3 regions of the Janthinobacterium sp. KBS0711 genome follow, and region 2 is predicted to be linked to each of the others. Evidence: predicted binding sites of a transcription regulator. Region 2 holds the regulator's gene; each other region holds the start of a gene.
The links. Region 2 encodes FNR, which switches genes on or off when oxygen is low (the NO sensors DNR and NnrR bind a similar motif). Its sites were predicted from a motif close to TTGATNNNNATCAA; they were not measured.
Positions count from the first base shown of each region.

Region 1: a site for FNR is predicted at 2,654-2,667, ahead of VM94_RS10710 (IPT/TIG domain-containing protein). Genes of this name have one in related genera too.
Region 3: a site for FNR is predicted at 1,057-1,070, ahead of VM94_RS05020 (universal stress protein). Genes of this name have one in related genera too.

Region 1 is NZ_LBCO01000018.1:207,720-211,766, reverse strand. Features, by position in the region: gene metH (methionine synthase) at 1-2,248, opposite strand, end outside; gene VM94_RS10710 (IPT/TIG domain-containing protein) at 2,889-4,047, shown strand, end outside.
Region 2 is NZ_LBCO01000004.1:62,713-66,759, forward strand. Features, by position in the region: gene ccoG (cytochrome c oxidase accessory protein CcoG) at 1-990, shown strand, start outside; gene VM94_RS00855 (FixH family protein) at 1,053-1,577, shown strand; gene fnr (fumarate/nitrate reduction transcriptional regulator Fnr) at 1,704-2,462, opposite strand; gene VM94_RS00865 (response regulator) at 2,702-4,047, shown strand, end outside.
Region 3 is NZ_LBCO01000007.1:259,953-263,999, reverse strand. Features, by position in the region: gene VM94_RS05030 (TraR/DksA family transcriptional regulator) at 1-62, shown strand, start outside; gene phbB (acetoacetyl-CoA reductase) at 239-985, opposite strand; gene VM94_RS05020 (universal stress protein) at 1,154-2,020, shown strand; gene VM94_RS05015 (hypothetical protein) at 2,041-2,394, opposite strand; gene VM94_RS05010 (glycine zipper domain-containing protein) at 2,591-3,157, opposite strand; gene VM94_RS05005 (amino acid ABC transporter ATP-binding protein) at 3,263-4,006, opposite strand; gene VM94_RS05000 (amino acid ABC transporter permease) at 4,003-4,047, opposite strand, start outside.

The DNA.
Region 1 (4,047 bases), on a different contig from region 2:
GCTTCATGACGCGCGCCGATTTCACCACTTGCGGCAGGAACATCTTGCCCTGGCCAAACAGGTCGCCGACCACGTCCATGCCGGCCATCAAGGGGCCTTCGATCACGTGGATGGGACGTCCGCCATTGTGCAGCAGTTCCTGGCGCGCTTCTTCCGTGTCTTCCACGATGAATTGCGTGATGCCGTGCACCAGCGCGTGCGACAGGCGCGCTTGCACCGTGCCTTCGCGCCAGGCCAGGGTTTGCGCTTCGGCCTTGCCGCCCGCCTTCAGGGTGCCGGCAAACTCGATCATGCGCTCGGTCGAGTCTTCGCGGCGGTTCAGCACCACATCTTCCACGCGCTCGCGCAGTTCCGGGTCCAGGTTGTCGTACACGCCCACCATACCGGCGTTGACGATGCCCATGGTCATGCCGGCCTTGATGGCGTGGTACAGGAAGACGGTATGGATGGCTTCACGGGCTGGATCGTTGCCGCGGAAACTGAAGGACACGTTCGACACGCCGCCCGAGATCTTCGCGTACGGCAAGTTTTCCTTGATCCAGCGCGTGGCGTTGATGAAGTCGACGGCGTAGTTGTTGTGTTCTTCGATGCCGGTGGCGACGGCAAAGATGTTCGGATCGAAAATGATGTCTTCGGGCGGGAAGTCCAGCGCATCGATCAGCAGGTGATACGCGCGAGCGCAAATTTCGATCTTGCGCTCGAAGGTGTCGGCTTGCCCCTTTTCATCGAAAGCCATGACGATGACGGCCGCGCCGTAGCGGCGGCACAGTTTCGCCTGGCGCAGGAATTCCTCTTCGCCTTCCTTCATGGAAATCGAATTGACGATGGCCTTGCCCTGCACGCATTTGAGGCCCGCTTCGATGACGGACCATTTCGACGAGTCGACCATGATGGGCACGCGCGAAATATCGGGTTCCGAGGCGATCAGGTTCAAAAAGCGCGTCATGGCGGCCAGCGAATCGAGCATCGCTTCGTCCATATTGATGTCGATCACTTGCGCGCCGTTTTCCACTTGCTGGCGCGCCACGGAGAGCGCTTCGTCGTATTGCTCGTTCAGGATCATGCGCGCGAACGCCTTCGAGCCAGTGACGTTGGTGCGCTCGCCCACGTTGACGAACAGCGACTCGTCGTTGACGACGAACGGTTCCAGGCCCGCCAGGCGCAAGTCGTGCGACGGGGCCGGCACCGTGCGCGGCGTGTTTTTCGACAGCAATTGCCCGATGGCGGCGATGTGCTCGGGCGTGGTGCCGCAGCAGCCGCCCGCCATGTTCAAAAAGCCCGCGTCGGCGAATTCGCGCAGCAGGGCCGACGTATCGGCTGGCAACTCGTCGAAGCCCGTGTCGCTCATGGGATTGGGCAAGCCCGCGTTCGGGTAGATGCACACGAAAGTGTCGGCGATCTTGGCCAGCTCTTCCGCGTACGGGCGCATCAGGGCCGCGCCCAGCGCGCAGTTCAGGCCGATCGTCAGCGGTTTCGCGTGGCGCACGGAATTCCAGAAGGCGGGCACGGTCTGGCCCGACAGGATGCGTCCCGAGGCGTCCGTGACGGTGCCGGAAATCATCAGGGGCAGGCGCACGACGGTCGGGTTTTGCTCGTAGAACAGGTCGATGGCGAACAGGGCCGCCTTGCAATTCAAGGTATCGAAAATGGTTTCCACCAGCAGCACGTCGGCGCCGCCTTCCACCAGCCCCTGCGTCTGCTGCAGGTAGGCGGCCACCAGCTGGTCGAAACTGACGTTGCGCGCGGCCGGGTCGTTCACGTCGGGCGAGATCGACGCCGTCTTCGGCGTGGGCCCGAGGGCGCCGGCGACGAAGCGCGGCTTGTCCGGCGTGGAATATTTATCGCAGGCGGCGCGCGCCAGTTTGGCCGCCTGGACGTTCATTTCATAGGCCAGGTGGGCCATGTGGTAATCGTCTTGCGCGATCGTCGTGGCGCCGAAGGTATTCGTTTCGATCAGGTCGGCGCCGGCCGCCAGGTAGCGCTCGTGGATTTCCTGGATGATATGCGGCTGCGTCAGGGTCAGCAGCTCATTGTTGCCCTTGACGAACAGTTCGCGCGCGCCGCTGTCGGCCGGCGCGGTGAAATCGATGAAGCGGCCGGCGGGACCGCCACGGTAGGCTTCTTCGTCGAGCTTGTACTGCTGGATGATCGTGCCCATGGCGCCGTCGAGGATCATGATCCGCTGCGCCAGGATGGCGCGCAAGGAGGCTTCGGTCGGGGACATGGCGGGGATCACGGTATCGTTCATTTCATGCTTTCAATAGGCAAACGGGCGGCGGCGCGGCGACAGGACTGTACGAGGCGGTTGCGGATCAGCAGGATCAGCTGACGGAGTGTGCCGGCCGGATAGGGCAGGCAGAAGGTGGCAATCGCCTGATTTCACCGGGTCTAAAATTATACGGCATCAGGCTGCTTTGGTTTTAAGCAAAAGCGGCCGATCACCCCACGGCTGGCCTTCTTGCAACACATCGCCTCGCGCCACGTTTGCATCTGAAAATTACATTCCTGAAAATCTTACTCAAAACGTTAATTCTTCCGCCAAACTTGGCAGGAAGGCATGTCGTCTAGGCTGTGGAAAAATTTCCACATTATTTGCGCCAGGCCAAAATCTTTTTAATGAATTGAATGGCAATAGCTGCAAAGGAAAATAATTTTGATTTAGGACAATGCAGAGTGAAGTGAATAATTCCCAAAATAAAGGTTTCCAAACAGATACTTTAATTATTATCAAAACCAATTGAATCAAAAGCATTAATAGTTGTCTTTGGGAATCGAATTAACCCATAATATTGGTTCTTCGAAATTACATTCTCACCAAAAGTCACCAATATGTCACATTTCTCTCGTGTCCTCCCCGGCATCGCGCTGCACCAACATGGTTGCCAGCCATGAAAAACCATCTGCTTGTAGCATTGTTTGTCGTGCTGGGCCTGTCCGCTTGCGGCGGTGGAGGCGGTGGTGGCGGTGACACGGTGGTGGCGACCACGTCGGGCAATCCCGTCGTGATTCCTGCTGTGATTCCTGCCGTGACGGCTGTCTCGGCGGCGAATGTCGCCGTTGGTGGCAGCTTGGTGGTGACGGGTAGCAATCTGAGCCGCGTGACGGCTTTCCAGGTGGGTGGCGTGAACGTTACCGCCAGCGCCAGCAGCGACAGCAGCGTGACCCTGGCCATGCCGGGCGTGCCCGTGACGGGCGCCTTGAGCCTCGTCAGCGCCAGCGGCACGGCGGCAACCAGCTATAACGTGAATGTGTATCTGCCGCTGAGCGTGAGCAGTGTCGCGCCGGCAACGGGCGGCGTCGGTTCCAGCGTGACGATCGCGGGCGGCGGCATGGGCGCCGTGACAGCGGTGCAGTTCGGCAATGGCGCGGCGGCAACGCCGCAAAGCCAGACGGCCGGCAGCGTGACGGTGGTGGTGCCTGCGGGCGCGGCAACGGGCGCGCTGACGGTGCGCGGGCCCTACAACGATGTCATCAGCAGCGACACGTACACGGTCCTGGCCAGCGTGGCAGTGACGTCGATCACGTCGGCCGTCAATGGCGCGACCTTGTCGGTGACGCTGCAGGGCAGCAATCTCGACCAAGTCAGCTCGGCAACGGTCGGCAGTACGCCAGCCGTCATCGTCAGCGCCAGTGCCAGTCAGCTGTTGCTGTCCGCGCCAGCGTCGGCAACGGGCAGCGTGATGCTGTCGGCCGCTTCGCGCATCGCCGTGAATGCAGGTACGGTGTCAGCCTTTACCCTGGGCAGCATTGATTTCGCGCAGGTACTGAACTTGAACGCCAGCAATGCCGCCTTGCGCTTGACGCGCGGCAAGCCGGCCGCCGTGCGCGTGTCCGTGCTGGCCACGCAGGCCGGCCAGGCCAGCCCGTCCGTGATCCTGAATGCGACGGCCGCCAATGGCAGCAACCTGGGCAGCATCACCATGAGCGGCCCATCGGTCTTGCCGACAACGAAAAGCGATTACAGCTTCAACGGCAATTTCAGCGCCGTCCTGCCATCGGGCTGGATCTTGCCCGGCGTGCGCGTGCGCGTGACGGCCGTGGGCAATG
Region 2 (4,047 bases):
AAGCAGGGCCCCTCCGTGCGCAAGGCCTTCAAGAAGACGGCCAAGCACCTGGTCTGGGGCGCCATCGCCCTGTGGACGGGCTTTACCTTTGTCGGCTACTTCACGCCGATCAAGGAACTGGCGCGCGAGGTGACCACCCTCAATTTCGGTCCCTGGGAATGGTTCTGGGTCTTGTTCTACAGCCTGGCAACCTACGGCAACGCGGGCTGGCTGCGCGAGCAGGTGTGCAAATACATGTGCCCCTACGCGCGCTTCCAGAGCGCCATGTTCGACCAGGACACCCTGATCATCACCTACGATGCCAAGCGCGGCGAACCACGCGGCGCGATGAGCAAGAAGGCCGGCAACAACGACAAGCTGGGCGACTGCATCGATTGCACCCTGTGCGTGCAGGTGTGTCCGACCGGCATCGATATCCGCAACGGCCTGCAGTATGAATGCATCGGCTGCGCCGCCTGCGTCGATGCCTGCAATACCGTGATGGACAAGGTCGAGCGGCCGCGTGGCCTGATACGCTACAGCACCGACCATGCGATGGAAAACAACTTCAATTCGAAGCAGATCCGCCAGCGCGCCATGCGCCCGCGCGTGCTGATCTACACGTCCATCCTGGCCCTGATCATCATCGCCGTGTGTACTTCGCTGGCCCTGCGCACGCCGCTGAAAATGGACGTGATCCGCGACCGCGGTTCGATGGGACGCGAAGTGGAAGACGGCATGATCGAAAACGTCTATCGTTTGCAGATCATGAACACCTCCGAGCAAACCCAGCATTTCAAAATCAGCGCATCCGGCTTGCCGGGCCTGACCTTGCTGACGCGCGAAGAAGTGACCTTGCAGCCGACGGAAACGCTGGGCTGGCCGATCCGCCTGCGCGTGCCGCACGGCGTCGGCGAGAAAGGGTCGAACAAGATTGCGATCGAATTGCACTCGTTGGACGACCCGTCGCTGCATGTGCGCGAAAGCGCGGTCTTCATCGTGCCGCGCTAATGCAGGAAGGCCGGTCCCCGCATGGGGGCTGGCCGTATACACAGAAACACAGGAGAAATACCATGTCCGACAGTCTGAAACTGCAACCTCCCGTTGCCCCGTGGTACAAGCATCGCTGGCCATGGCTGCTGATGATCGGTCCCGGCCTGTCCGTGGTCGTCGGCAGCTTCATGGGCTATATCGCGTTTACGCAGCCCGACGCACTGGTGGTGGGCGATTATTACAAGCAGGGCAAGGCGATCAACCAGGATTTGAAGCGCGACACGATCGCCAGCAACCTGGCGATGGATACGACCCTGTCGTATGACGTCGCTGCAGCGCGCCTCAGCGGTTCCGTGCACAGCTTCGGCAAGGCGTACCAGGGGCCGCTGCAGCTGCACCTGGCGCATGCGACCCTGCCGGAAAAGGATATCAAGCTGCTGGTGCAGCCCGATGCGGCCGGCAATTTCTCGGTAGCGCTGCCGATGCTCGAGCGCAGCCGCTGGCAGGTGCTGGTGGAAAACGACAAACGCGAGTGGCGCCTGTCCGGCATCTGGACCTGGCCCGTGCAACGCAGCATCGCGCTGCACGCGGATGAAGAGCTATAACGTACAGCGCCGGGAAAAAACCGTAGCGAGCGGCAGTGATTTGTGGCTGAGAAGCGCAGCTGTGCTAGAGCACAGCGAGCATCGCAGGCCGCAAAGCGCGACGCGCAGTAGGTTTTGACGGTGCTGTTATTTGCAGACGTCCGTGCCGGCTGTAATGGCCTTCAATTTCGCCGGCTGCAGGATCTCGATCTCGCGGTTCGAGACACGCAGCCAGCCTTCCTTCTTGAATTTCGACAATAAACGGCTGACGCTTTCGATGGTCAGGCCCAGGTAGTTGCCGATTTCCTCGCGCGACATGCGCAGCTGGAATTTGCTGCTCGAATAGCCGCGCGCCTCGTAGCGCGACGCCAGGTTGACGATGAAGGCGGCAAAGCGCTGCGTCGCCTGCATATTGCCCAGCAAGAGCATCACGCTTTGCTCGCGCGTGATTTCCTGGCTCATCATGCGGTGGAAATGACGGAGCAGGGTCGGCATATTGCCCAGTAATTGTTCCAGGCTGGAAAACGGGATTTCACACACTTCGCTGTCTTCCAGCGCCACCGCATTACAGTGGTGGCGGTCGGCGCTGATGGCGTCCATGCCCAGCAGTTCGCCGGCCATCTGGAAACCCGTCACCTGCTCTTCGCCGCCCGGATTGATCTGGTACGTCTTGAAGTGCCCCAGGCGGATCGCGTACAGGTTCTGGAACGAGTCGCCGATGCGGAACAGCGAGGCGCCGCGCACGATCTTGCGGCGGCGGCCGATGATCTGGTCCAGCCTGTCCATGTCGCCCACATCGAGGCCCATCGGCAGGCACAATTGATGCATGCTGCACGTCGAGCATCGCGCTCGCAACGCTTCCACGTTCACTGTGGGCAAGGTTGGAGTGAGTAGCGCTTCAGTCATGTCGGTACCTTTAAGAAAGTGCAACAACAAGTTTACTGCATACCGGGTTGCCGTGTGCCAATTTCACCGTAATTTCGGCGAATAAACGACGTCCAGCCTTTAATTATATGGCAACATCGTCAAAAGCCCATGCGGAGAGGGCAATTTGCGTGGCGGCGCTTGCCAAGCTGGGGTATTGATAGGAAAATTCCTGACAGCATTATCTGCCGCCTGTGCCGCACGGTACTGAAAAGGAAATCATGAAGCCTCTCGGCATCAAAGCAAAAGTCGCGCTGGCTACCAGCCTGACCTCGATCGCCATGATCGCCCTGGTCACCATGATCCAGGTGCAGCACATGCGCGACGATTTCACCCGCGTCCTGCTGAGCCAGCAATCATCGCTGATCACCCGCACCGCCGCCGAACTCGACGACAAGCTGGGCATGCTGCTGCAGATCGTCACCCTGACGGCACGGCAGCAGCCGCCGGAACTGATCGGCCAGCCCGTCCAATTGCGCGACTACTATTCGCGCCGCTCGATGCTGGTGCTGTTCGACGACGTGCTGGTGCTCGACGCGCACGGCGCCGTCGTGGCCGACATGCCGGAAGTGGCGGGACGCGCCGGCATCAACGTCGCCGAGCGCGAGTATTTCCAGACCGTGCTGCGCACGCGCCAGCCCATGATCACCGAGCCGATGCTGGGCAAATCGAGCGGCATGCCCATCGTGCAGATGGTCGCGCCCATACTCGCCGCCGATGGCCAGGTGGCCGGCGTGTTGATCGGCGTGCTGCGCCTGTACAAGGACAACCTGCTGGGCCGCCTGCGTTCGGAAAAGATCGGCAAGAGCGGCTATTACTTCATCCTCACGCGCGGCGCCGTGCCGCGCTATGTGCTGCACCCCGACACCAGCCGTTTGCTGCAGCCGCGCCTGCCGAACGCCAACCTGACGACCACCCAGCTGCTGAAGGACGATGGCGAAGGCACCATGGTCAGCACCAACAGCCGCGGCATCACGGCCGTCAACAGCTTCAAGCGCCTGAAATCGGTGAACTGGCTGCTGGCCGCCTCGCTGCCCCTCGACGACGCCTTCGAACCGTTCGACGGCGTGCTGTACCGGCTGGTGCTGTGGAGCATCCTCGCCTCGCTGCTGGCCGCAGCCGTTCTGGGCTGGGTCACCGTGCGCCTGCTCTCGCCGCTGGTGCGCCTGCGCGACACCCTGCAGGCGCTGCGCACCAGCGGCAGCCGCTTCACCCCCGTGCCGGTGCAGCAGCGCGACGAGATCGGCGAGCTGACGGAAGCGTTCAACGGCCTGATGAGCGAACGCGACCGGCTGCAGCAGGAACTCGAATCGCGCGCGGCGGAGCTGGAACAGGAACGCGACCGGGCCGAGGCGGCCAACCGCGCGAAGAGCGACTTCGTGGCCAACATGAGCCATGAAATCCGCACGCCCCTCAATGCCGTGCTGGGCATGGTGTATTTGCTGGGCAATACCAAGCTCGACACGGAACAGCGCAAGTACCTGACCATGGTGCGCGTGGCGGGCCAGTCGCTGCTGGGGATCCTCAACGACGTGCTCGATTATTCGAAGATCGAGGCGCGCCGCAT
Region 3 (4,047 bases), on a different contig from region 2:
CCCGCCCCGAAGCACGGCTGTGCATCGATTGCCAGACGCGGCTGGAAAAAAGCCAGCGCTGACTAACACGCTGAGCACCATGACGGCGGCGCAACAACAAAGGGCAAGGCATCGCTGCCCTGCCCCCTGTATTACAGCGTGACTGCCATTGCCTGACGTCCGCCGCCAGCGTCTGTGCGCCAGCTGGGTGGACGGGTCTCCTCTACTGCCATTGCCTCTGTGCAAGCTGTACGCTTGCTTAACTCATGTGCTGTCCGCCATTGATGGCGATGTTCGCGCCCGTGACAAACGCGGCCTCGTCCGACGCCAGGTAAGCGACCAGGGCCGCCACCTCGTCCGGCTCGCCCAGGCGGCCCAGGGGAATTTGCGGCAGGATCTTCGTTTCCATGATATCGGCCGGCACGGCCGTCACCATCTGCGTACGCAGGTAGCCGGGCGAGACCGTGTTGACGGTGATGCCGTGGCGCGCCACTTCCAGCGCCAGCGCCTTGCTGAAGCCATGCACGCCTGCCTTCGCGGCCGCGTAGTTGCACTGGCCAAACGCGCCCTTCTGGCCATTGACGGACGAGATATTGATGATGCGGCCCCATTTATGTTCGAGCATCGGTTCGAGCACCTGCTTGCTCATGTTGAACAGGCTGTCGAGATTGGTACGCATGACCTCGGACCAATGCGGCAATTCCATCTTGCGCATGCTCTGGTCGCGCGTGATGCCGGCGTTGTTGACCAGCACGTCGATGCGGCCGAACTGCGCCAGCACGCTGGACACGGCCTCGCTGCAGGCAGCGAAATCCGTGACGTCGAGGGACAGCGGATGAAAATAATACTGCTGCGCCTGCTGCTCGTCGAGCCAGCTTGCCACCCGCGCATTGCCCGGCGTATGCGCGGCCACAACGGCAAAGCCCGCCCCATGCAGGCGGCGGCACAAGGCCGTCCCCAGGCCGCCCATGCCGCCCGTGACCAGCGCTACTTTTTGCTCCTTCATGACTGTCTCTCCCCGCTTGTTATGGTTGTTCTGCGTGGCATCAAGTGTAGGAGCAGTTTTTATAGCCAGCCTTGCGCCAGATCAAGTGCTCAGCCTGATGCAGTCGTGCGCGGCCGGCACCCCGGACTGTGCCAGAATGGCCGCTACTGCACAGCGAGAGGACAGGCCATGACATACAAGACCGTATTGCTCCACATCGACGACAGCGCCGGGCGCGCCGCCCGCATCGAAGCGGCAGCCAGCATCGCCCAGGCTTGCGGCGGCCACCTGACGGGCGTGGCGCTGACGGGCGTGTCGCGCCTGCTGTACCAGAACCAGCCCGACCTCGATGCGGACCCGAACCTGAGCTTGCATCTGAATTTCCTGCGCGACCGGGCCACGCGCGCCCTCGACGGTTTTGAAGCGCAAGTGCGCGCGGCCGGCGTCGCTTCGTTCGAACAGCGCGTGCTCGACGACGAGGCGGCGGGCGGCATCAGCCTGCTGGCCCGCTATGCGGACCTGGTCGTGATCAGCCAATACAATGCCAAGGATAAATCGCCGTCCGTGATGCGCGACTTTCCCGCCTATGTGCTGCTGCATTCGGGCCGTCCCGTGCTGATCGTGCCGTATGCGCCGCCGCTGCCCCTGCTGGCGCCGCCGGCGGCCGCCCGCAATGTGCTCATTTCCTGGAATGCCAGCAAGGAAGCGAGCCGTGCCGTGAGCGCCGCCCTGCCCCTGCTGCAGCGCGCCGGGCAAGTCCACGTGGCCATCTTTGACGCCCAGGTGCATGCCGCCGAGCACGGCGAACAACCGGGCGCGGAACTGACGCAATACCTGGCGCGCCACGGCGTGGAAGCGCGGCTGCATTTGCTCGATGGCGGTGGCGTGCGGCGCGGCGATATCGGCGAAGCGCTGCTGTCGCAGGCTGCCGACCTGTCGGCCGACTTGCTGGTGATGGGAGCGTATGGCCATTCGCGCCTGCGCGAAACCATCCTCGGTGGCGTCACGCGCACGATTCTGCAAAGCATGACGATCCCCGTGCTGATGGCGCACTAGGGATTATTCAAAGGGGCGGGCTAGCCGCCCTGCCAGGGCTGGCTGCGGATCTTCGCCACCTGGCGCTGCGCCAACCACTGCCACAGCTGCAGGGCGTCGTCCTGCGGCAGGGCCGACATGTGGCGCGGCGTGGCCAGGGCGATTTCGCAATCGCGGTCCGACCATTCCTCGAAAGTGACTTCGCCTCCGCTAGCGACCTCGACCTGATACATCAAACCATCGTCGTAGCCGAAGCGCAACAGGACGGCGGCTGGGCTGCCGTCCGGCGCACCACCACGGTAGACCTCGGCCAGCGCATCGGCCAGCTGTGCCGGCGAGGGCGCGCAGATGTCGCGCCCATCGGCCCGTGTCAGAATGAACCATGCCTGTGTCATGACGCGACCTCCTATTCATACTCGTTAGCATGCGAGGCAAGTACTACAGGCAGTCACCTTGGTCCAGTGTCACTTGGGGCGCGCGGAAACTATCCCTGTCGGCATTGTTTACCAATAATTACGAATACTAACAAGGATCATACCTAAATTTCATGCAGCGCGGAATTTATGCATATTCCACGGCTGGTGCGCCGGTTCACGCCACCAGCACGGGTATGCTGAGCGGGTCGAAATCATGCCAGTCGCCATTGGCGATCGTGCCTTCCGCTTCCTCGATATGCTCGGCGCCCAGCCGGTGCAGCGCCTCGAGCGCCCGTTCGCGCTCGTCGGGACCGCCCAGCGCGACGGCGATCAGCATGCCCGGATGACGGGGCTGGCGGCGGTTTTCGCCATTCCCCTCGCCATTTTCTTCGGACTCGCCCGCATCCTTCATCTTGTTGAAACTGTAGAGCGAACCCACGTGGGCGCCCACCAGCGCTCCCACCACCGGGCCCAGCGGCCCTGTCGCCAGGGTGGTGGCCGCGCCGATGCCCGCACCCACGGCAGCCCCGACGGCCACGCCTTCGGCGACGCCCTCCGGCGTCTCTTTCGCGCCCGGCGACATGTCGCGGTCGCCGCCGAGCGCATGCAAGTCGTGCTGACCCGGCTGGTTGACAAAGAAGGAACTGATGCGGCTATCGGGAAAGCCCGCCTGGTTCAGGGCCGCGCGCGCGGCGTCTATCTGTTCCTGCAACTGAAAATGACCTGCGATGATGCGTGACATGGTACGGCCCTCCTGGTCGGCTGCTGGCGCACCGTGCGCCGCTTGCCTGGCTAGCGTGCGCTTGCCGCCGGCGAAATACCGTTCGCTTGCGCACACAGCCGCCAATCATGCGGCCGCGCCGAACGGGCTGCGGATATCGGACAGGAATTGTTGTGCGCGCGCATGTTGCGGCCGCACAAAGAAATCCCCGGGCGTGGCCCGTTCCAGCACTTGCCCGTGGTCCATGAACCAGACCCGGTCCGCCACGTCGCGCGCAAAGCCCATCTCATGCGTCACGCACACCATCGTCATGCCGCCCTGCGCCAAGTCGCGCATCACTTGCAGCACCTCGCCCACCATTTCCGGGTCCAAGGCGCTGGTCGGTTCGTCGAACAGCATCAGCGGCGGCTGCATGGCCAGCGCGCGGGCGATGGCCACGCGCTGCTGCTGGCCGCCCGACAGGGCCGCCGGCATGGCGCGCGCCTTGTGCGCGAGGCCCACCCGTTCCAGCAAGGCCAGCGCCCGCTCTTCCGCCTCGCGCCGGGTCAGGCCGCGCAGGCGCTGCGGCGCCAGCGTGCAATTGTCCAGCACGGACAAATGCGGGAACAGGTTGAATTGCTGGAACACAAAACCGATATGCGAGCGGAAGGCATTCACGTCCAGCCCCGGCGCGTAAATGTCCTGGCCCGCCACCGTGATACGGCCCGAAGCAATCGCTTCGAGGCGGTTGAGGGTGCGGATCAGGGTCGACTTGCCGGAGCCGGACGGCCCGCACACGACCAGCACCTCGCCCTTGGCCACATGCTCGTTGATGCCATTCAAGGCGTGATAATCGCCATAGTATTTATTGACGTTGTCAAAGTTGATCATGCTGCCGCTTTCAAGAGACGCGCCTGGCGCCGCTCGAGCCA